Regions from separate parts of the Phycicoccus duodecadis genome, predicted to be linked through region 3. Evidence: predicted binding sites of a transcription regulator. Region 3 holds the regulator's gene; each other region holds the start of a gene.
The links. Region 3 encodes LexA, which represses DNA repair genes until DNA is damaged. Its sites were predicted from a motif close to TCGAACANNTGTTCGA; they were not measured.
Positions count from the first base shown of each region.

Region 1: ATL31_RS05760 (13E12 repeat family protein) is a predicted target of LexA. The motif match lies at 3,685-3,700, and genes of this name have one in related genera.
Region 2: ATL31_RS16075 (HNH endonuclease signature motif containing protein) is a predicted target of LexA. The motif match lies at 1,397-1,412, and genes of this name have one in related genera.
Region 4: ATL31_RS08930 (HNH endonuclease signature motif containing protein) is a predicted target of LexA. The motif match lies at 2,826-2,841, and genes of this name have one in related genera.

Region 1 covers NZ_PJNE01000001.1:1,239,580-1,245,330, forward strand. The annotation lists gene ATL31_RS05755 (long-chain fatty acid--CoA ligase) at 141-1,811, shown strand; gene ATL31_RS05760 (13E12 repeat family protein) at 1,949-3,673, opposite strand; gene ATL31_RS05765 (ATP-binding protein) at 3,781-5,751, opposite strand, start outside.
Region 2 covers NZ_PJNE01000001.1:3,462,009-3,467,759, forward strand. The annotation lists gene ribH (6,7-dimethyl-8-ribityllumazine synthase) at 1-267, shown strand, start outside; gene pnuC (nicotinamide riboside transporter PnuC) at 385-1,143, shown strand; gene ATL31_RS16075 (HNH endonuclease signature motif containing protein) at 1,516-3,114, shown strand; gene ATL31_RS16080 (phosphoribosyl-ATP diphosphatase) at 3,158-3,421, shown strand; gene hisG (ATP phosphoribosyltransferase) at 3,449-4,294, shown strand; gene ATL31_RS16090 (PH domain-containing protein) at 4,291-4,758, shown strand; gene ATL31_RS16095 (MFS transporter) at 4,772-5,751, opposite strand, start outside.
Region 3 covers NZ_PJNE01000001.1:617,682-623,432, reverse strand. The annotation lists gene ATL31_RS02830 (GNAT family N-acetyltransferase) at 1-437, shown strand, start outside; gene ATL31_RS02825 (RimK family alpha-L-glutamate ligase) at 442-1,641, opposite strand; gene ATL31_RS02820 (ATP-dependent zinc protease family protein) at 1,668-2,180, shown strand; gene ATL31_RS02815 (succinylglutamate desuccinylase/aspartoacylase family protein) at 2,180-3,145, shown strand; gene lexA (transcriptional repressor LexA) at 3,269-3,994, opposite strand; gene ATL31_RS02805 (LysM peptidoglycan-binding domain-containing protein) at 4,214-4,660, shown strand; gene ATL31_RS02800 (hypothetical protein) at 5,326-5,751, shown strand, end outside.
Region 4 covers NZ_PJNE01000001.1:1,913,726-1,919,476, forward strand. The annotation lists gene ATL31_RS08920 (ATP-binding protein) at 1-871, shown strand, start outside; gene ATL31_RS08925 (DUF3072 domain-containing protein) at 990-1,247, shown strand; gene ATL31_RS08930 (HNH endonuclease signature motif containing protein) at 1,340-2,812, opposite strand; gene ATL31_RS08935 (dienelactone hydrolase family protein) at 2,919-3,491, opposite strand; gene ATL31_RS08940 (helix-turn-helix transcriptional regulator) at 3,546-4,496, shown strand; gene ATL31_RS08945 (LURP-one-related family protein) at 4,518-5,141, opposite strand; gene ATL31_RS08950 (peroxiredoxin) at 5,282-5,751, shown strand, end outside.

The DNA.
Region 1 (5,751 bases), 620 kb from region 3:
CGTCATGTCTGCCGGGTGGGCTGGACCGGTACCGCGCCCATCGACGCAGCCTCCGGCGAGCCGGTCCCGAGCGCCCGTGCGGCGAGGACCGAGCTGAACGAGGGCTTCCGCTTCGCGGGACCAGGGGGTTTGCTGTCCCCATGGACAGCACGATGCAGCCGACCCCCCTCCTCATCAGCCAGATCCTGCGGTTCGGGACGACGCTGCACGCCGACCAGGAGGTCGTGACCTGGACCGCCGACGGCGCGCGCCGCGCCACCTACGCGGAGGTCGGGCGGCAGGCGGCCCAGCTCGCCCACGCCCTCCAGGGCCTCGGCGTCGAGGGCGACGACCGGGTCGCCACGTTCATGTGGAACAACGTGGAGCACTTCGTCACGTACCTCGCCGTGCCGTCCATGGGCGCGGTGCTCCACGCCCTGAACATCCGGCTGTTCCCCGAGCAGATCGTCTACGTCGCGAACCACGGTGGGGCGAAGGTCGTCATCGTCGACAACACCCTCGCGGCCCCGTTCGCCACGCTGCTCGCCCACCTGCCCAAGGTCCGCCACGTCGTGGTCAACGGCCCGGTCGACGACGACACCCGCGCCGCGCTCGCAGCGCCCGAGCACGTCGAGTCGGTGCACGACTGGTCCGAGCTGCTCGGGGGGCGGCCGACGACGTACGACTGGCCCGAGAACCTCGACGAGAACTCCGCCTCGTCGATGTGCTACACCTCCGGGACCACCGGCAACCCCAAGGGCGTCTCGTACTCGCACCGCTCGAACTACCTGCACGCGGTCACGACTGCGATGACGACCGACGTCCGCCAGGGCGATCGGCTGCTCGTCGTCGTCCCGCTCTTCCACGCCAACGCGTGGGGTTTCCCCTACCTCGCGATGGCGGTGGGCGCCTCCCTCGTCATGCCGGACCGTTTCCTCCAAGCGGCCCCACTCGCGACGATGATCGAGAGCGAGAAGGTCACCTACGGAGCCGGCGTGCCGACGATCTGGCTGGACCTGCTCCACCACCTCGAGGCGAACGCGGTCGACGTCTCGACGTGCCGGGGCCTCATCGTGGGCGGGTCGGCCGCGCCCCCCGCCATGATGAGGTCGTTCAAGGAGCAGCACGGCATCACCATCCTCCACGCGTGGGGCATGACCGAGATGTCCCCGATCGGCACCGCGGCCGTGCCCCCGGCCGCGGTGGAGGAGGGCTCGGACGCCTACTGGGACTACGCGACCTCCCAGGGCCGGCTCGTCCTCGGCGTCCAGGGGCGGCTCATCGGTCCGGACGACGGCGAGGTGCCGTGGGACGGCGAGAGCGTCGGCGAGCTCGAGGTCCGAGGGCCGTGGATCACCGGCTCCTACAACGCTTTCGGCGGGGAGTCGGAGAACGAGCTCGCCGAGATGGCCGCCAAGTTCCACGACGGGTGGCTGCGGACCGGAGACGTGGGCACGCTGACTCCCGACGGCTTCCTTCGGCTCACCGACCGCGCCAAGGACGTCATCAAGTCCGGCGGCGAGTGGATCAGCTCGGTCGATCTGGAAAACGCGATCATGGCGCACCCGGACGTGCTCGAGGCCTCCGTCGTCGGAGTGCCGGACGAGCGGTGGGGCGAGCGCCCCCTGGCCACCGTCGTGCTCAGGGAGGGAGCCACCGCCACCCCGGAGTCGCTGCGCGGGTTCCTCGAGGACAAGCTCGCGCGCTGGCAGCTGCCCGAGCGGTGGGCGCTCATCGACGAGGTGCCGAAGACGAGCGTCGGCAAGTTCGACAAGAAGGTGCTGCGCCGCCGGTACGCCGAGGGTGGGCTCGCGGTCCAGACCCTGGACTGAGCCCAGCACCATCGCGCGTCGAGCTGCACGCTCGCCGACGGCGACCCCGGATCATCTCCACCGCGGTGGGTCACCGGAAGGCCATGGGCGGCCCGTCCGGTCCGTCCCGCACACCGCACGCCCATCCGCCGGAACGGTCACCCTGTCCGCGGCAGATCGGGATGAACGGACCCACGGACAGGCAGTGGGCCACTTCCGACCTGTAGGCCACGCTCACAGGACGAGCAGCACGTTCCACTGCCTGTATGTGGGTCCGCCCCGCCCGCAGGGACCGCAGAATCCGAGGTCTCGGCGGACGTCGAGAGGCCACAACATGCCCGGGATCGAGCGATTTCTTCTGCGTGTTGCGACCTCTCGACGTGCAGGCCGGGACGTCCGACATTCGGCAGATCCGGATGATTGCGGGGGCAGCGCACCGCGCTCAGGCGGGGAGCCGGTGCTGGGGCTCGGTGGTGCGGGTCGCACCGTTCGGACCGTGCCCGGTGACGGTGCCGTCGGGATCGAGGACCGGTCGCCAGCGCCCTTGCTGCTTGAAGCGATGATGTCGCCGGCAGAGGGCCTCGAGGCCGGCCGGCGTGGTCGCGCCCGCCGGCCAGGGTCTGGCGTGGTCGAGGTCGCAGCGCTCCGCGGGCCGGGAGCAGCCCCACATCCGGCAGGTGCCGTCGCGGGTGGTGACGAAGTCGGCGATGCCCTTCGGCGGCCGGTACGCGCCGCTGGCGACCCGCCAGAGTGCCGGTCTCGGCGTCGAGGACGGCCCGGGCAACGCCCATCGGGAGGGTCTTGAGGAGGTTGGCCAGCGTGGCCGCGTCCACCCAGCCCAGGCCCGGGAGCTGGGTGCCGGAGACGGCGAACCCGGGCAAGACCTCGGCCATGATGGTCGTCAGATCGCCCTCGGCCTCGGCCGGCACCTCGATCCAGGAGAGCTCCTCCCGGGTGGCAGGGTCGAGGTCGCCGGAGCGGACCTCCTCGCCGGTGACGGCGTCGACGATGGTCTCGTCGTCTCCCCAGTCGACCCGGAAGCGCTCGCCGGGAACGGTCTCGGGCGCGGGCCGGTCGGTGACCACGGGGATGCCGAGGGTCACCTGCGCGGTCACGGTGACGTTGCGCAGCACGAGGTCGGTCAGGGCGTCGGCTCGGGACTCCGGCACCGACAGGCTCTCGTCCTGCGCCCGGTACTCCCCCGCAAGGGACTCGACCGCCGACCACATCGCGGCCGACGTGGCCGTGGGCAGCGACGCGAACCAGTCGGTCAGGCCGTCGACGCCGGCTCTGGCCTCGACGCAACGGCCCTTCTTCGTCAGGGCGGCGTGGGCAGCGACCTGGGCCGCCGCCACCGTCGTGGCCACCCGCCGGGCCTCGGCGGCCACCCGCGCCGGATCCATGGCAGCGAGGCGGGGTGCGAGCCCGGCATCCACCCGAAGACACGCCTCGACATCGAGACCGGCGCAGGCATCGACCACCTTCTGCGCGGTCGCCGCCGGGACCTCCCCACCGAGCAGGAGGTCGCGGACCCGCGGGAACCGCTCGCCCAACGCGGCGCCGAGAGCGGCCTTGCGCCCGGCCACACCCTCGGTCAGCCCGGTCGCCAGCGACATCTGCGCCGCCGCCATCGCGTCCATGTACCCCACCGGGTGGACCCGCTCCCATGACCCGGAGCGCATCGTGGTCTCGACCCGGGCTCCCCACGCCCCGGCCACGGCGACGAGCGCATCCGCCGCGTTGGCCAGCCCCTGGGCCTCACCGGCGAGCTCGAAGGCCTCGTCCGGCGCCAGCCCCCGGCCGGCCTCGGACAGCTCACGGCCGAGCAGCGCGCACTCCGCGCGCAGGGCCGCGATGCGGCTGCTGACCTGGCCCCTGTCCATGCCCCATCGTACCGAACATCCGTACGAACCAGCAACCCTTCATCCGCAGCATTTTTCCTGCGGCACAGACGATTTGCTCCCGATGAGGGGGTAAACACAGCCCCGGCTCAGCCCAGCTCGGCCTCCAGCGCGGCGACGATCCGCGGGCGCAGCTCCTGGGGGGCGATGACGGCGTCGACCGACCCCACCCGCACGGCGCGGTGGATGTCGTGGACCCGGTCGAACTCGGAGGCGACCTTGCCGAGCATCTCGGAGCGCACGGCCTGCCGCACGGTGGCGAGCTCGCTGGCGAGCACCGGCCGCGACGCGGCGTCGGCCTCGCGCATCCGAGCCTCGAGGTCGGCCACCCGCGGGTCGGCCGCCGTGCGGGCGTCGACGTCACGGGCGAAGACGACCGCGGCCGCGGGAGCGCCACCGATGACCGACGCGAACGAGCCCTCGACCGCCAGCACCGTCATCCGCTCGTTGAGCGCCTTGGAGAAGACCACGAAAGCCCCTCCGTGGTACCGGGACACGACGACGAAGACGATCGGGCCCTCGAAGTTGACGATGGCCCGGCCGATCTCGGCGCCATACTCGAGCTGGAGGCTGCGCATCGAGTCGGGCGAGCCGTCGAAGCCCGACAGGTTCGCGAGCACCACCAGCGGCCGGTTGCCCGAGGCCGCGTTGATGGCGCGCGCCGCCTTCTTCGAGGAGCGCGGGAACAGCGTGCCGGCGGTGTAGGTGTCGGGGCCGTCGGTGGGCGGGAAGCCACGACGCGGCACGTTGCGCGACTCGATGCCCAACAGCGACACCGGGATACCCCCGATGCGGGCGTCGTACACGACCGCGGTCTCGGCGTCGGCCATCCCTGCCCAGCGCTCGAGCGTGGCGTGGTCCTGGTCGGCGACGGCCCGCATCAGGGTGCGGATGTCGAAGGCCTTCTTGCGGTCGGGGTTGGTGGCCGGCGAGAAGATGTCGCCGACGGTCGTGAAGTCGCTGCCCTCGAGCGCGTGCGGGTAGGTCGTGACGTCGCGCTCGACGGGGTCGGTGGTCGGCGCGCGCCGCGGGCCGGCCTCGCCGGGGGCCACCCACGTCGACTCGTAGTGGGCCAGCAGCACCCCGTACGCGTCGACGAGGTCCTTGGCCCAGTACTGCGCCTGCCCGTTGGGGCCCATCACGCGGTCGTAGCCGCCGATGCCGAAGTTGTCCTCGGCCGACACCCCACCGGAGAAGTCGAGCGACTGCTTGCCGGTGAGCACCATGGCCGAGTCGGGCGTCATCACGAGGATGCCCTTGGTGTGCATGAGCATCGTCGCCTCGGCGTTCCAGTACGGCTGCGCCCCGACGTTGATGCCCGCCACCACGACGTTGATCTCACCGCCGGCCTGGGTGAACTCGATGATCCGCTTGAGGGCCTTGGCGACCCAGTCCATGTTCTCGGTGCCGGAGTCCATCGAGATGCGCGCACCCGCCGAGAGGGCGAACCACTCGACGGGCAGCCCGCGCTCCTCGGCCAGGTCGATGGCGGCGATGACGCGTCGGCACTCGGGCTCGGCCACGGCCCCCAGTGCACGCAACGGGTCGCCGCAGAGCAGCACGCGGGTGACGCCCTCGGGGTGCAGGCGCGTCGGGGTCGTGACGACGCCACAGATCATCCCGGCCGTGTTCTGCCCGTACGGGCGGTCGACGGGTACGAGCCGGCCGCTGTCGTCGAGGTCGTACTCGACGGCCTCGCCGCCGCCGCCGGCGATCATCGAGACGAGCTCGTACGGGTAGACCAGCCCCCGCCGCCGGGCCCGCACGACCTTCTCGGCGTAGGCGTCGAGCGGCGCGAGGCGCTGGGTGGGCGGCTGCTCGACGGCGAAGGTGACGCCCGAGCCCGGCTGGTACGTGAACCGCGCGCAGATGGGGACGGTGTGGCCGTGGTCGCCCGCGATGGAGCCCTCGATCCGCACCTCCTCGATGCCCGCGCCGGCCGTGAGCGGCGCGACCTTGCCCTGGAGCGCGGTGAGCTGGTCGAGGTCGGCCTCGACCGGCGGCCAGATGTGCAGCCAGACGTGGTTCATGTCGAGGCGCGAGCCGCCGCCCATCGAGCC
Region 2 (5,751 bases), 2.8 Mb from region 3:
GCCCTCGTCGCGCTCGGTGTCGTCGTCCGCGGGGGCACCCCCCACTTCGAGTACGTCTGCCAGGGCGTCACGGCCGGCCTGACCCAGGTCGCCGTCGGCACCGGCGTACCGGTCGGCTTCGGCGTGCTCACCTGCGACACGACCGAGCAGGCGCTCGACCGGGCCGGCCTGCCGGGCAGCAGCGAGGACAAGGGGCACGAGGCGGCCACCGCCGCCGTCGCCACGGCCGTCACGCTGCGCGCCCTCGCCCCTGCACCCGCCGAGTAACCTGCCAGCCCGCATCGAGCGTCCTCGAGCCGACCCGCATCCCCCACCCCGCACAGCACCACCTCCCACCCCGAATAGCACCACCTCCCACCCCGCAGAACGGAGCCCCCCGCCCCCATGAACGCCCTCGTCACCGCGACCGACCCGTCGCAGAACCTCTTCCAGCAGGCGATCGACGCCGGCATCGCCATCGGCCCGTACACGCTGCACTGGCTCGAGCTGATCGGCGTCCTCATCGGCGTCGCATCGGCCTGGTACGGCATGAAGCGCGCCGTGTGGGCCTGGCCGGTGGGCATCGTCGCCAACATCATGCTGTTCTTCGTCTACATCGGCGCTGCGTTCGGCGCCGACCAGCGCATCCCCCTGTTCGGCCAGTCCGGGCGGCAGGTCTTCTTCATCATCGTCAGCATCTACGGCTGGGTCCGCTGGTCCCAGCACCGCAAGGCCTCCGGTGGCACCGGCGCCCCGGCCGTCATCCCGCGCTGGATGACGAGCCGCGAGCGTCTGGTCGTCGGTGCCGGCTGGCTCCTGGGCACCGTCGTGGTGCACCAGCTGTTCGTGGCGCTGTGGAACCTCTCGCCCAACCCGTACTACACCCCGCAGTGGTGGTTCTACTGGTGCGACGCCTGGATCTTCGTCGGCTCGATCGTGGCCACGTACTCGATGGCGCGCGGCTGGAACGAGTTCTGGCTGGCCTGGATCGGCGTCGATTTGGTCGGGGTGCCGCTCGGTTTCGCGACGGGCTACGTGCCGACCTCGGTGATGTACATCTTCTACGGGATGTTCGTGATCTACGGGTTCACCCAGTGGGTGAGGCTCACCCGTGAGGCCGACCTCGAGCGGGGCGGTCGACGCGCCGAACCGGCCTCCGTCTGAGGGGGGTTCAGCGCACCTTGGGGCGCACCGCGAACGGGCGGGTCGGCGAGGCCGGCCCGCCCGTTCGCTTGCTCGGGTCCGGGCTGTCCGGCTGGTGACGGCTCGTCCGTGGTCCTGTTCCAGACGGCCTGGATGGCGGCCTCCGCGGTCCCTCCTTCCCGCGGGCGGGCGCATTCTCCTGTGGTCGTCACATCCGCCCCTCCAGTCGCGCTCATGGCGGGAAAAACGTTGCCCCGATTGTGAATTGGTGCCCTCGAACGCTTGTTCGTGTCACCGTGATCGAGTAAGATCGTGGGTACAGGGGAGGGGGTTTCGATGGCAGTGACGACCGGTCCGCAGGACGTTCTGAGTGCCGCACGTTCAGCGCGTCAGATGTTGACGGACGCTCTGTGCCCGAGCGAGCTGCGCGGGTCGCAGGAGGAGTGGGCCCAGGCTCTCGGCGAGCTGCAGGCCGTGATCGACACCGCGACCGCGGCGCAGGATGCCGCGATCGTGCGGCTGGCGGCGATCGAGCCGGAGGTCCTGGACGACGGGGAGGTCATCGACACCCACCGGGCGCTCGGCCACGTGGCGTTGGACGCTTCGGCGATCGTGTCCGGGGTGCTGGCCGTGACCGCCGTGCACGCCGAGCGGCGGGTGCGGGCGGCGGTCCGTCTCGCCGCGGACGGTCCGGAAGGCACCGCGACCGAGACCGGGCTGGGTGGGTTGCACACCGCGATGGGTGCCGGGCGGTTGGATGCGTACCGGGCGTCGGTGGTGGCGACCGAGCTCGAGGAGGCCCCGGCCGAGGTCGCCGCGTCGGTGGTCGGCGGCCTGGACGAGTACTTCGGCAGCGAGGACGGGCCGCGGTTGCGGCGCCGGGTCCGTCGGATGCTGGCCCGGATCTCGCCCGACCTGCTTCGCCAACGCGCCGTCCGCGCCCGGTCCGAATGCCGCCTCGAACGGTGGGTCGGCGAACCCGGGGTCGACACCTGGCACGGCACCTTCCCCTCCGAAGAAGCAGCCCAGGCCTGGGCCGCGATCGACGCCCTCGCGCAGCAGTACGTCACCGACGGCGTGTGTGACCGGGTCGACCGGGCCCGCGCCCAGGCCCTGACCGACCTGGTGGCGGGGAACGCGACCATCGACGTCCAGGTCGTCCACACCATCGCGGCCGATGCGCCCACAGGTCCTACGCCCGCGAGCGAGGCTGGGGCGAGCCAGGCAGCGCCGGGCGATCTGCTCGAGGTCACCGGCCTCCGCCCCGGCGAGCCGATGTTGGTCTCTCGCGCGTGGCTCGACCGTGCCAGCGCCCACCCGAGCTCCACCGGCCCTACCTCCACCAGCGCCGGCCGGGCCGCACCGCGACCGCGGGGCGAACCCCGCGTGGGCCTCGCCCCGTGTGACCCGCTCACCGGTGCCCTGCTCGACCTCGCCGGCGAGCTCACCACCGACGCCTACCGCCCCGGGAGGGCCCTGGCCTCGCTGGTCCGCGCCCGCGACGGGCACTGCCGCTTCCCCGGCTGCCACGTCGCCGCCCGCTTCTGCGACCTCGACCACGTCACCCCCTGGCCCACCGGCCCGACATCAGCAGCCAACCTGGTCTGCCTCTGCCGCCGACACCACCGCATCAAACAACGCCCCGGCTGGCGCGCCCTCCTCCACCCCGACGCCACCCTCACCTGGACCGACCCCACCGGCCGGGCCCGCACCACCCACCCCATCGACCACCTCCACCCCGCCGTCCTACCCGACACCGGCACCGACCCCGCCACCCTCACCTACAACCCCCGCCTCGTCACCCCCGACGCACCCCACAGCACCCTCGAGTACCACCTCGAACACAACCCGGGCCCACCACCAGCAAGACCCCGCATCCGCTGCCGCATCGAACACCACCGACCCACCCCGACCCACCCCGACCTGCTCTACACGCCGGTCCACTCCCCGAGACCACCAGTGCTCCCACCGCCGAGCGGTCCGCCCTTCTGACCGCGGTCCGGCCCGCCCGCCGGGCGCCGTACCCTTGACCATCGTGAAGACGTTCGACGCGCTGTACGCCGAGCTCGCCGAGAAGGCGCGCACCCGCCCCGAGGGCTCCGGCACCGTCCGCGAGCTCGACGCCGGCGTGCACGCCATCGGCAAGAAGATCGTCGAGGAGGCCGCCGAGGTGTGGATGGCGGCCGAGCACGAAGGGCGCGAGCGCACGGCCGAGGAGGTCAGCCAGCTGCTCTACCACCTGCAGGTGCTGATGATCGCCTCCGACCTCACCCCTGACGACGTCTACCGCCACCTCTGAGCGGCCCGAACCCCGAGGACCCCTGACATGCTGCGCATCGCCGTCCCCAACAAGGGATCGCTGTCCGACCCCGCGGCCGCCATGCTGCGCGAGGCCGGGTACCGGACCCGCCGCGACACCAAGGAGCTCGTCGTGCGCGACGAGGCGGGTGACGTCGAGCTCTTCTACCTGCGCCCGCGCGACATCGCGGTCTACGTCGGCTCCGGCACCGTCGACTGCGGCATCACCGGGCGCGACCTCCTGCTCGACTCGGGCTCGGCCGCGGTCGAGGTGATGGATCTCGGGTTCGGCGCCTCGACCTTCCGCTACGCCGCGCGCCCCGGGACCGCCACCCGCATCGAGGACATCGCGGGCTGCCGGGTGGCCACGAGCTACCAGGGCCTGGTCGAGAAGCACCTGGCCGACCACGGTGTCAGCGCCGAGGTGGTGCGCCTCGACGGCGCCGTCGAGACCGCCATCACCCTCGGGGTCGCCGACGTCATCGCCGACGTGGTCGAGACCGGCGCCACCCTGCGCAGCCAGGGTCTCGAGGTGTTCGGCGACCCCATCCTGCGCAGCGAGGCGGTGCTGGTGCGGCGAGAAGGGTCCGACGACGCCTTCGCGGTCGAGGTGCTGCGGCGCCGCCTGCTCGGCGTCGTCACCGCCCGCCACTACGTGATGCTCGACTACGACGTGCCGGCCGACCTGGTCGACCGCGCCTGCGCGATCACTCCCGGCCTCGAGAGCCCCACGGTCTCGTCGCTGCAGAACCGCGACTGGTGCGCGGTGCGGGCCATGGTCCCGCGGGCCGTCACCAACGCCGTCATGGACGAGCTCTACGAGCTCGGCGCCCGCGCCATCCTGGTCACCGACATCACCGCGTGCCGGTTGTGAGCGACGCCCCCGGCGGCCCGGGGACGGCCGCCGACGCGCCGTTCCGGCCCCGGCGCGGGCGGGTGGTGCCGCAGGTCGTGGCCGTCACCTTCGTGGTGGTCTGCGTCGCCGTGGCCGTCGGGATGGGCCTCACGGGGCACTGGAACCCGTTCGACCAGGCGGCCCTCGTCGTCTTCGGGCTCATGGTGGGCGCGTTCATCGGTCGCTACTCCGTCATCCGCGCGGTGCCCGGCCCCGACGGGCTCGCGGTGCACAACCTCGTGCAACGCCGCACCGTGGCCTGGAGCGAGGTCGTGCAGGTGCGCTTCCCCGACGGCGACCCCTGGGTCACCCTCGAGCTGGACGACGGCGACGACCTGGCCGTGATGGCCATCCAGCGCGTCGACGCCGAGTTCGGCCGCGCCGAGGCCCGTCGGCTCGCGACCCTGGTCCGCGACCGCCAGGACGCCGCGGCCGGCTACTGAGCGCCGCGGTACGTCAGCCGGAGACGGGGGAGGCGCCGACCCGCGCGGCGTCCGGCCGCAGCCGGGCGATCGCGAGCAGCTGCGGCAGCGCGACCGCAGCCAGCACCGCCCACAGGGCCGTGTACGAGCCGGTGGCGTCGCGCACCGCGCCCATCGTGGCCGGGCCCGCCGACGCCACCGTGTAGCTGACCAGGAACGCCATGGCGGTGAGCCGCGCGCTGTCACGCGCGGTGGTCGAGTAGCGCACCAGCAGCCCCAGGCCCAGAGCGAAGCACGCCCCCTGACCGGCGCCGAGCAGCAGGGCCCACGCCCACGGCGCGGCGTTCGGCGCCAGCCAGACCCCGATCTCGCCGAGCCCGCCCAGGACACTGGCCCCGACCAGCAGCACCCGCGGGTCGCGCACCCGGTCGAGCAGGGTCGGCGCCACGAGCCCGGACACCAGCTGCGCGCCGGTGAACACCGACATCAGCAGCCCGGCGTCGCGGGCGGTCCAGCCGGAGGCCTCGTAGGTCGGCGCCACCCAGGCCAGCGACGAGTAGAACTGCCACGACTGGCACGCGAGGTACCCGGCGAGCAGCCACGCGGTCGTGCTCCGCCAGGGCAGCGCGTGCGAGCCGGTGTCGGTGTCGGGAGTGGCCGCGCTCCGCCGGCGGGCCGACACCGTGACCGGCACCCAGGCCAGCAGCGCGACGGCCGCGAGGACGACCCACGAGAGCAGCGACCCCGACCAGCCGCCCAGCACCCCGGCCAGCGGCACCGAGGTGGCCGAGGCCACGCCGGCGAAGCCCATCATCGCCATCATCGTCACGCCGGTGCCGAAGCCCGCGCGGTGCGCCGGGAACACCGCCTTGACGATGCCCGGCAGCAGGGTGCCCGCGAGCGCGATGCCCGCGCCGGCCACGAAGGTGCCCGCGTACAGCGCCCACACCAGGCCGCCGCCCGCGCCGCGCACCGCCAGCCCGACGAGCACCAGCCCCACGCCGCACCCCACGG
Region 3 (5,751 bases):
CCACCTTCGACGTCGAACCCCGCCCCGACGACCACTACGCCGACCGGCTACGGTCCGAGGCGCCCGGCGACCACGTGCTGGTCGCCGTCCGGCAGCCGTCGGCCGAGGTGCTGGGGTACGCGTTCAGCGGCGTCTACCGCCCACGGGCCGCCTACGACGCGACGCGCGAGGTCTCGGTCTACCTCGCCGACGTGGCCCGCGGCCGGGGGCTCGGGCGCCGCCTGTACACCGAGCTGTTCGCCCGGGTCGACGCCGACGGCATCCACACCTGCCTGGCCGTCATCGCCCAGCCCAACCCGGCCAGCGAGGCCCTGCACCGGTCCTTCGGCTTCGAGCCGGTGGGCACGCTGCGGGAGGTGGGCCGCAAGTTCGACCGCTGGGTCGACACCGCGCTCTGGCAGCGCCGCCGCCCGGCCGCGCCCGACGCCGGGCCCTGAGGGCTCACTCGGGGCGGGGCTCGTGGATCGGCTCCTTGGGCAGCTTCTTGACCTTGCGGGTCCGCCGCCGCCGGCTCGGGATCATCGAGCGCATCTCCTCGAGCCGCCCGAAGCACAGCAGCCGGTCGCCCGCCTGCAGCACATGGTTCCCGTTCGGGTTCGGGACCACCGACGTCCCGCGGTGCAGCGTCAGCGCGGTGATGTCACGCTCGCGCAGCCCCGACGCCGCCAGTGTCTTGCCCACCAGGTCCGACGCCTCGAGCACCGCGATCTCGGCCACGCCGTAGCCCGTCGAGACCGTCAGCCGCTGGCGCACGTCGATCTCGGGGAAGGCCACCTGGTTGTCGATGTAGTCGATGATCGCGCCGGCCACGTCGAGCTTGGTCGCGGTCTCGATGCCCTCCAGGCCGGGGGAGGAGTTGACCTCCATCACGAGCGGGCCCTCGGCGCCCTCGAGCATGTCGACGCCGGCCACCCGCAGGCCCATGATCTGGGCCGAGCGCACCGCCGCCTTCTCGAACTCGGGGTCGAGCTCGACCGGTTCGACCGACCCGCCCCGGTGCACGTTCGAGCGGAACTCGTCGCCCTTGGCCACGCGGCGCATCGCCGCCACCACGCGGTCGCCGACGACCAGCGCCCGGATGTCGCGCCCCTTGCTCTCGCTGACGAAGTGCTGGATGAGCACGTTCTGCCGGGTCGAGTGCAGCGTCTCGATGATCGCCTCGGCCACCTTGATCGTCGGCGCCAGGATCACCCCGATGCCCTGGGTGCCCTCGAGCAGCTTGATGACCACCGGCGCGCCGCCGACCCGCTCGATGGCCGCGATGACGTCGGCCCGGTCGCGCACGAACGTCGTCGGCGGCATCCCGATGTGGTGGCGCGACAGGATCTGGGTGGCGCGCAGCTTGTCCCGCGAGTTCGCGATGCCCCACGAGGTGCTCGGCGTGTAGACGTCCATCTGCTCGAACTGGCGCACCACCGCGGTGCCGAAGTACGTGACGGAGTTGCCGATCCGCGGCAGGATCGCGTCGTACGTCGAGAGGCGCTTGCCCCGGAACTGCAGGTCGGGCTCGTCCCCGGAGAGGTCGATGCCGAACCGTAGGGTGTTCAGCACCTTGACGGTGTGGCCCCGGTCGGCGGCGGCGGTGCGCAGGCGCTGCGTACTGTACGAGCGAGGTGCGCGGGAGAGGATCGCGAGCTTCATGGCTTCCTGAACGGAGAGGACGGACGGTGTCGGACGGTCGTGCGGGCCCGGGCGCTGCAGCCTCGACCGACAGTCTTGCCTACACCCTCGCCGGGTGGCGCGAGTGGGTCAGCCTCCCGTCCGCGGGGGTCCCGTGGGTCAAGGCCAAGCTCGACACCGGCGCCCGCTCGTCCTCCGTGCACGCCTTCGACCTCGAGGAGCTCGAGCGCGACGGCGAGCGCTGGGTGCGCTTCACCATCCGCCCGTGGCAGCGCTCCGACGACGACGCCGTGGTGGTCGAGCGCCCGGTCCTCGACGTCCGCGACGTGCGCTCGTCCTCCGGCCACACCGAGCAGCGCCTCGTCGTCGCCCTGGACCTGACCCTGATGGGCCGCACCGTCAGCGCCGAGATGACGCTCGCCAACCGCGACGAGATGGGCTTCCGGATGCTCGTCGGCCGCGAGGCGCTGCGCCAGGGGTACGCCGTCGACCCCGGCCGTTCCTACCTCGGGGGCCGCCCGCCGCTGCGCCTGCGCCGGCGCAACCGGGGGGCCGGCTGATGGCCCGGGCGCTGCGGCCCTCGTTCGAGATCGGCAGCGTGCGGGTGCGGGCCGGGCGCGCCCAGTCGCTGGCGCTGCCCATCACCCGCCTGGTCACCGGCGCCGACGTCGACCTGCCCATCCGCGTCGTCCACGGCCGTGAGGAGGGCCCCACGGTGTGGGTCGACGCCGCCATCCACGGCGACGAGGCCGTGGGCGTCGAGGTGGTCCGCCAGGTGCTGGCCGCCCTCGACCCGAAGACGTTGCGCGGCACCCTGATCGCCGTGCCGATCGTGAACGTGCTGGGGTTCATGAACGGCAGCCGCTACCTGCCCGACCGGCGCGACCTGAACCGCTCGTTCCCCGGGGCGCCCCGCGGCTCGCTGGCGGGCCGCATCGCGCACCTGTTCATGACCCAGGTCGTCGACCAGTGCGAGGTGGGCATCGACCTGCACACCGGCTCCGACCGGCGCACCAACCTCCCGCAGATCCGCGCCGACCTCGAGGACGCGCGGACCCGCGAGCTGGCCGCCGCCTTCGCCGCGCCGGTGATGCTGCACGCCAAGGTGCGCGACGGCTCGCTGCGCCACGCCGCCCGCGAGCACGGGGCCACGGTGCTGCTCTACGAGGCGGGGGAGGCCTGGCGGATGGATGCCTGGGCCGTCGAGGCCGGGGTGCTGGGGGTGCGCCGGGTGCTGGCCGCGCTCGGGATGACCGAGCCCGTGGCCGAGGACCCGCCGGCCGCCTCCGAGGTCTCGTGGCGCAGCGGCTGGGTGCGGGCCCGCGGCACCGGGATGCTCCACCTCGAGGCCGGCCTCGGCCAGCGCGTCGAGGAGGGTCAGCGCCTCGGCGGCCTGTTCGACTCCTTCGGCAAGCGCGTGCGGCTGGTGCACGCCAACCGGGCCGGCGTCGTCATCGGGCGCACCGAGGCTCCGCTGGTGACCTCGGGCGACGCGGTCGTGCACATCGCCGAGGTCGAGGCCTGACCCGAGCCGGCCCGGCCCCGGTCATCCTGCTCCACTCCGGTCACCCCGATCCGCACCGGTCCCAGGTGACCGCTGCACCGCAGCCTGGCCGGTGCGCCACGGGCTCACCGGCCAGGCAGCGGCTCAGACGCGCCGCAGCACCGCGGTGACCTTGCCGAGGATGGTCGCGTGGTCGCCGTCGATGGGGTCGAAGGCCTGGTTGTGCGGCATCAGCCACACCTTGCCGTCCTTGCGCTTGAACGTCTTGACGGTGGCCTCGTTGTCGAGCATGGCCGCCACGATGTCGCCGTTGTCGGCGTTGGGCTGCTGGCGCACGACCACCCAGTCGCCGTCGCAGATGGCGGCGTCGATCATCGAGTCGCCGACCACCTTCAGCAGGAACAGCGAGCCCTCGCCCACGATCTGCCGGGGCAGCGGGAAGACGTCGTCGACGACCTCCTCGGCCGTGATCGGCACACCGGCGGCGATGCGGCCGAGCACCGGCACGTAGGTGGCCTCGGGGCGGTCGTCGTGGATGCCGGTGACGTCGACGTCGTCGTGCTCGACCTCGGCGCTGCGCCGGTAGCCGCCCTCGTCGGCGGTGTCGGGGGAGAGGACCTCGATGGCACGCGGCCGGTTGGGGTCGCGGCGCAGGTAGCCCTTGCGCTCGAGCGCGGACAGCTGGTGCGCGACCGAGCTGGGGGAGGTGAGCCCGACGGCCTCGCCGATCTCGCGCATGCTCGGCGGGTAGCCGCGACGGTCGATGGCGTTGCGGATCACCTCGAGGACCTTGCGCTGGCGGTGCGTGAGCTCCCCGCCGTCGCCCCGGTCGGGCATCTCGTGGATGTCGGCGTTCCTCGGACGTGCCATCTCGACCCTTTCGCTGCGTCCGGGGCCCCAGGAGCGCCCGGATCGGGGTGTTATCGCAGGTCAGCCGGCTTGTCGGTGCTCATGTGCAGGCTGGTGCGCATGAGAACAGCCTACGCGGTTCGTACAGGGGATTCAAACATTCTTACGACGCGTGTCTTGAACCGGTCGAACATCCGTGCTACAACTCGTACAGACGTTCTATCGAACAACGGTTCGACGGTGGCACTGGCCGCTGGGATGGAGGACATGATGAGTGCGATCGCCTGGGAGCCCACCGAGGGCTTCGTCCACCCGCTGCCGCAGGGGCCCCGGCTCGTCGTCGTGCGGGGCGGCGCCGGTCCTGCTGCCGGCGTGTCCGAGGGCGGCGTGTCCGAGGGCGGCGTGTCCGAGGGCTTGCGCCTCACGGCCCGCGGCCGTCTCGCCCTGCTCGTGCTGGCCGCGCTCGTGGTGGCCGCCGTCCTGGGTTTCGGGGGCGTCGGCGATGCCGGCGCCGTCACCGCTGAGCACGCGGTCACCGTCGGCGCCGGGCAGACCCTGTCCGAGGTCGCCGCGGCCGAGCTCCCGGGCCTGTCCGTCAGCCAGGGCGTCCTCGCCATCCAGCTGGCCAACAGGCTGAGCACGGCCCAGGTCAGCGCCGGCCAGCGGCTCGTCATCCCCCGCGGCTGACCCGCCGGCGTCGGGCTGGCAGCCCCGTCGGCCCCCCTCGTCCGAGTCCCTCGACCCGACTCAGGACGCCGAAGGGCGTCACCTCCGTGCAGGAGGGGTGACGCCCTTCGTGCTGTCCGTGGCGGCCTCCGCCGACCTGTCCCTTTGCTGCCACACCCTGCCCCCATCGACCGAACGGCCGAGGGGGGATGGCCCGTCCTGTCGGAGTCCGGCGCTGGACGACCGAGAGGGCGTGCTCAGCGCTGTCCACCGCGCGGGCGCGCCACGAAACTCCCTACATGCAGCCCCGCCGGCGGAGCACCTACCGCGCCACGCACCACCCGGTCGTCCACTGTGGCGGCTCGGGCCGGTGGCTGTGGACGTGTGGGTGCGGAGCCCGGGGTATCGCATCCTCCGGAGGCTGGCACCACGCGTTTACGGCAGCGCTCGTGCACCAGAGCCTGAGTCCGGGGGAGTAGGCGTGCGGCCCGGGGGCAACAGAGGGTCCCCGGGTCGCACGCCTCGTCCCCGTCCACACTCGCCGGACGGGGGCGACGCATCGCAGGGGCGCGGGCCCACCCTGGCTGGGGGTGGCGGGCTCGCGCAGCGTCATGCCCGGGAACAGAAGTCTCGACGGCGTCGTTCTGCAGTGGTGTAATGAAGTAATCACTGCAAAGGAGAACGACATGCGCCCAGGACACCGACCCGACGACGACACCCGCGAGCACGGCGCCGGCCGCCCCGGCCGGGGCCGTCGCGGCGGCTGGCAGCAGGGCGACCTGCCGCCGGCCGACGACGCCCCGGACTGGTTCGCCGGCCGCCTGCCTGACGGCTGGTTCGACGCGCTCGACGTCACCGTCGACCGCGAGGAGATCGTGGTCGTCGGCACCCTCTCGGGGGTGCCGCACGACACGGCGCCCGGCGAGGTCGAGGGCCGCATCTCGCGCTTCCGGGCCGACACCCGGGAGCAGCGGATGGCGGTCGCCCAGGAGGCCCAGGCGCGCTACGGCCGCACGGTGTCCTGGGGTGCCCGCGTGGGCGAGCACACCGCCCTGTTCACCCACCTCGCCGTGCCGGTGATGACGCGCCTGCGCCAGCCCGAGCGCGCGGTG
Region 4 (5,751 bases), 1.3 Mb from region 3:
GTTCGCACAGCGCGAGCCCGAGGCGGCGGGGCGTGGGCGGGCCGCGGCCCCCAAGCTGCGCGACCGCTGGAACCCGGGCATCTCGGTACCCGCGGTGGCGGGCCGCGCCGACTCCGGCGACATCGAGATCGACCTGGTCGAGCTGCTGGCCGACCTCGGCGGGATGGCCGCCGACACCGGGCGGGGGGTGGCGGTGTTCATCGACGAGATGCAGGACCTCGGGCCCGAGGACGTGTCGGCCCTGTGCGCCGCCGCCCACGAGATCAGCCAGACCGGTCTGCCGCTGATCGTGGTGGGGGCCGGGCTGCCGCATCTGCCGGCGGTGCTGTCCGCGTCGAAGTCGTACTCCGAGAGACTGTTCCGCTACTCGCGGATCGACCGGCTCGACCGGGCGGCTGCGGATGCCGCGCTGGTGCGGCCGGCGCAGGAGGAGGGCGCGGCCTACGAACCGGCGGCCCTCGAGGCGATGTACGCGGCGACCGGTGGCTACCCCTACTTCATCCAGGCGTACGGGAAGGCGGTGTGGGACAGGGCTCCCGGTTCACCCATCACGGCGGCCGACGTGGAGGTGGCAGCGCCCGAGGCCGACGCCGAGCTGGCCGTCGGGTTCTTCGGGTCACGCTTCGAGCGGGCGACCCCCGGGGAGCGCGAGTACCTGCGCGCGATGGCGGAGGTCGCGGCGGCGAGCCCGGCCGGCGAGGCGGATGCCGTCGCCACCGCCGAGGTGGCCGCCCACCTCGACCGCAAGCCCCAGTCGCTGTCGCCGGCGCGCGACGCCCTGCTGAAGAAGGGGCTGATCTACTCGGGGGAACGGGGGCTGATCGCCTTCACCGTCCCCCACTTCGGCCGCTACCTGCGCGACCACACCTGAGGGTGCCTGCCCCTCTGGCGCCACCGAGTGGGTCCGGGGTCGAGCCTCCGTGCGGGGCGAGTGTGGAAGGGAGCACGCTCGGCCCATCGAGGTGCCCGGGTGCCGTAGATTCGAACACATGAGCGAACAGAGCGCAGTTCCGGAGACCACCGACGACCGTCACACCGGCGAGACCCTGGGGAGCCCCACCCCCGAGAACGGCCCCGAACGCGACCCCGAGGACTGGGTGACCGGCGATGAGCCGATGACCGGCCCCCAGCGCAGCTATCTCGACACCCTGGCCCGTCAGGCCGGCGAGGAGCTGCCGGCCGACCTCACCAAGGCGCAGGCGTCCGAGCACATCGAGCGGCTGCAGGGCGAGCGCGACGCCGGCTGAGCCGGCCGCTCGAGGGCTTCCCCTCCGCGAACAACACCCGGAGAAACCGGTGCCCGGGCGCCGGTTTCCCCGGGTGTTGTCGGGTGCGGGCGTCAGAAGGGCGGGGGCGTCGTGGCAGCCGCCGTCGGCAGGATGCGGTGGGTGGGTTCGGTGACGCGTCTCGTGCCGGAGGGCGAGGTCCAGGTGAGGGTGCCGTCGGGGTCGAGCCGGGGTCGCCAGCGGCCTTGTTGCTTCAGCCGGTGGTGCCGCCGGCAGAGGCATGCCAGGTCGGTCGGTGAGGTGACGCCCCCGGGCCAGGGTCTGGTGTGGTCGAGGTCGGTGTACTCGGCGCGTCTCGTGCAGCCCCACATGCGGCAGGTCCCGTCGCGGGTGGCCACGAAGTCGCGCATGGCCTTGTTCGGTCGGTAGGCGCTGGTGGTCAGGGAGGCCAGGGTGCCGGTCTCGGCGTCCAGCACGGCTCTCGCGACGTCCAGGGGGAGAACCTTGAGGAGGTTGGCGACGGTGGCGGCGTCGACCCAGCCGAGGCCGGGCAGCTGCGTCCCGGAGACCGCGAACCCCGGTGCGACTTGGGCCATGGGTGTCGGGGTGAGGTCCGGGTCCACGGTCATGGTCGTGGTCTGGAACAGCCGCTGTGCTTCCGCGGGGAGGTCGGCGAAGCGGGTCTCCTCGCCGGTGTAGGCGTCGATGACGGTGTCGTCGTCGGCCCAGGGCACCTCGACGGTCTCGACCACCGAGGGTTCCGGCGCTGGCCGGTCGGTGACCACCGGCACCCCGAGCGTCACCTGCGCCGACACCGTCACGTTGCGCAGCAGCAGGTCACCGAACGCATCCGCGCGGGCCTCGGACAGGGTCAGGGTGTCGTCGATGCCGCGGTACTCCCCGGCCAGCTGCTCGGTCGCGGCCCAGGCCGCGGCGACGGTCGCCGTCGGCAGGAGGGCGTACACGTCGGTGAGCCCGTCCGGACCCGGTCGGACCTCGACGGTGCGGGAACGGCGGGTCTTCGCGACCTGCGCGGCGACCTGGTCGGCCGCGACCCGGGTGGCGACCCGGCGGACGTGCGCCGTGACCTGGGCCGGGTCCAGCTCACTCAACCGGCCGGCGACCTCGGCATCGACCCGCCCGCACGCCTCGACGTCCAGCCCGGCACAGGCGTCGACCACCTTGTGCGCCGTCGCGGCCGCCACATCCCCCGCGAGGACCCGGTCGCGGACCAGGGGGAACCGCTCACCCAACGCTGCCCCGAGGTGCACCTTCCTTCCGGCCAGCCCCTCCGTCAGACCGGCCTCCAGCGCGACGAGGCTCGCCGCCATCTGGTCCACGTACCCGACCGGGTGGACCCGCTCCACCGGCCCGTCCCCGGAGAGCCGGACCTCGACCCGAGCCCCCAACGCGGCCGCGACACCCTGGGCGCCCTCGGCGGCGTTCACCACCGTCTGGAGCTCACCGGCCAGCTCGTAACACTCCACCGCATCGAGCCCGCGACCGTGCTCGGCCAGCTCACGCCCCAGCGCCGCGACCTCCGCGCACACGGCCGCGATACGGCTGCTGAGCTGCCCCCTGTTCATGGAGAAATGATACCCGAACAGGCGTACGAGAGCAAGCCTCTCTCCACAGGTGTTCGCCTTCAGCAGAACCGGATTGCGTTGGTCCAGCCCCAACGCCGGCCCGGCGTCAGAGGCGGTCGAGGAAGGCCAGCGACCGGTCCAGCACCAGCCGCGTCGCGTCGGCGTCGTAGGCCGGCAGCGAGGAGTCGACGAACAGGTGGGCGTCGCCGGCGTAGACGAACACCTCGGCCTCGGGGCGCCCCGCGGCGAACGCCTCGGCGGCCTCACGGTCACCTTCCAGCCCGAAGAACTCGTCGTCAGCCATGCCGTGGACCTGCAGCGCGACCCCGTCGGGCCACCCCCCGAAGTTCTCGGGCCCGGCGAACGCCTCGTACAGCAGAGCGCCCCGGACCCCCGGCCGCGTGGCCACCAGCTGCTGGGCGGCCATGGCCCCGAGTGAGATGCCGGCGACGACCAGGTCGTCGGGCAGGCCGTCGGCCGACGCCACCCCACGCGCCCGGACCTCGTCGAACCCGACCGAGCGGGCGTACCCGGCCCCCTCGTCGATCGAGCCGAAGGTGCGGCCCTCGAACAGGTCGGGGGTGTGCACGGTGTGCCCGGCGGCCCGGAAGGCGTCGGCCAAGGCGAGCACGCCCGGGGTGAGGCCCTGGATGTGGTGGATCAACAGGATGTCGGTCATGGCCCCACCGTAGGAGGGGTTGCGGACGCTCGGCGTCCGCAACACCATGACCGGGTGCGCCCCGACACCACCCCCGCCGCCCGCGCCCTCATCACGATGGAGGCGATCCAGGACGAGCCGGGCGTCACCGCCGAGCGGCTGGCCGCACGGCTCGGCGTCTCGACGCGCGCCGTCCGGCGCTACGTCGACATCCTGCGGCAGGCCGAGATCCCGGTCGAGTCCACCCGGGGGCCGGCCGGCGGCTACCGGCTGGGACGCGGCACCCGCCTGCCGCCGCTGGTGTTCAGCAGTGACGAGGCGCTGGGGCTGGTGATGGCCGTGCTCGACGGGCACCATGCCGCCTCCGACCCGGCCGACCCCGTGGGCGTGGCGATGGCGAAGCTCCTGCGCGCGATGCCGCAGCGAGTGGCCGAGCCGGCCGACGTCGTCCGTCGCATCGCCGCCGCCGCCCCCGACCGCGGCGCCGCACGACCTGACCCCGCCACCACGGTCGCCCTGGTGCGGGCCCGGCTCGACGGCCGGTGCGTGCGCGTGCACTACCGCTCGGAGGCCGAGCGGGAGTTCACCACCGAGGTCGAGCCCTGGGCCGTGGTCGTGCGTCACGGCCGGTGGTACCTGCTGTGCCGGTCGCTGCGCTCGGGCACGGTGCGCACCTACCGGGTCGACCGGGTGCAGGGTGTCGACGGGCTCGACGCGACCTTCCGGGTCCCCGACGGCCTCGACCCGGTCGAGTCGCTCGAGGAGCACCTGGCCGCGGGGTGGGAGCACCCGGTCGAGGTGCGGGTCGACGCCCCGCTGGAGCGGGTCGAGTGGATCCCCCGCACCATGGGCCGCCTCGAGGCGACTCCCGACGGACGGACCCGTCTGGTGGGGACCACCGGCAACCTCGACGGCTACGCCCGCGACCTGGCCCGCCTGCCGGTGCCGTTCACCGTGGTCGGGGGTCCCGGTCTCCGCGAGGCGGTCGCGACCCTGGCCCGGCGCCTGGCCGACGCGGCCCGCTGAGCCCGGGCGAGGCCCTACCGTTCAGCGCGACTGGAGGGCGTCCAGCGCCACCGCCATGGCCGCCGCGAGCCGCCAGTCGAGACGCCGCCCGGTGGCGGTGGGCGCCAGCTCGACGCGGTAGACGTCGCGCAGCCCCATCTTCTTGGTCGAGCTCATCACCACCGTGCCGTCGGCGGCGCGGAAGTCGAAGTGGAACAGGAACGGCAGCGGGATGTCGCCGACCACCGGCAGGAACTCCCAGACCCGGCGCAGCACGGCGATGTTCTGGTTGCGCTCGCGCCCCGTGAAGGTCTGGCCGTCGAGGGTCTCGAGGTGCCAGGTCGAGTTCAGCAGCGAAGCCGCGAAGTCCTTGCGGAACATACCGACCGGGGCGCCGCTCGCGTCGAGCACGTCGTAGGCCGACGCCAGGTCGATCCGCTTGCGGGCCTTGAACGAGAACACCGGCGTCGTGCGGGCGGCGTCGGTGAAGAAGGTGACCTCCTCCTTGAGCTTCAGCCGCTTCTGCTGCGCCACCGCGAGGGTGCCGAGCTCGGCGCCGCTGTCGCTGGTCCGCACGACCTCGTAGCGGTTGACCATCATCGTGATCTTCTGGCGGACGAGGAAGCGGGAGACCTCGTCGGTCGCGGGCGTCTGGGGGTCACTCATGGGATCACTCATGGGGTCACCCTGCCAGGTGGGGCGTGGGTGCCGTGGCGTCTTCGGCCGTCCGGATGGCGGGCACGGTGGGTCGGGACGCTCCACGGTCGATAACGTGAGGTGATCCCGATCCATATGAGGAGTTATCGATGTCTCTCCGTCTCGGCGACACCGCCCCCGACTTCACCGCCGACAGCACCCACGGTCCCATCTCGTTCCACGAGTGGAAGAACGGCGCGTGGGCGGTCCTCTTCAGCCACCCGGCGGACTTCACCCCGGTGTGCACCACCGAGCTCGGTCGCACCGCGGCCCTGTCGGGCGAGTTCGCCCAGCGCAACGCGAAGCCCATCGCGGTCTCGGTCGACTCGGTCGAGGACCACCAGCGGTGGGTGCCCGACATCGCCGAGGTCGGCGGGGTCGAGGTCGACTTCCCGATCATCGCCGACTCCGACCGCGCGGTCGCGCAGGCCTACGACATGATCCACCCCGAGGAGGGCGACACCTCCACGGTGCGCTCGGTCTTCCTGGTGGACCCGCAGGACAAGGTACGCCTGACGATCACCTACCCGAAGTCGGTGGGGCGCAACTTCACCGAGATCCTGCGAGCCCTCGATGCGCT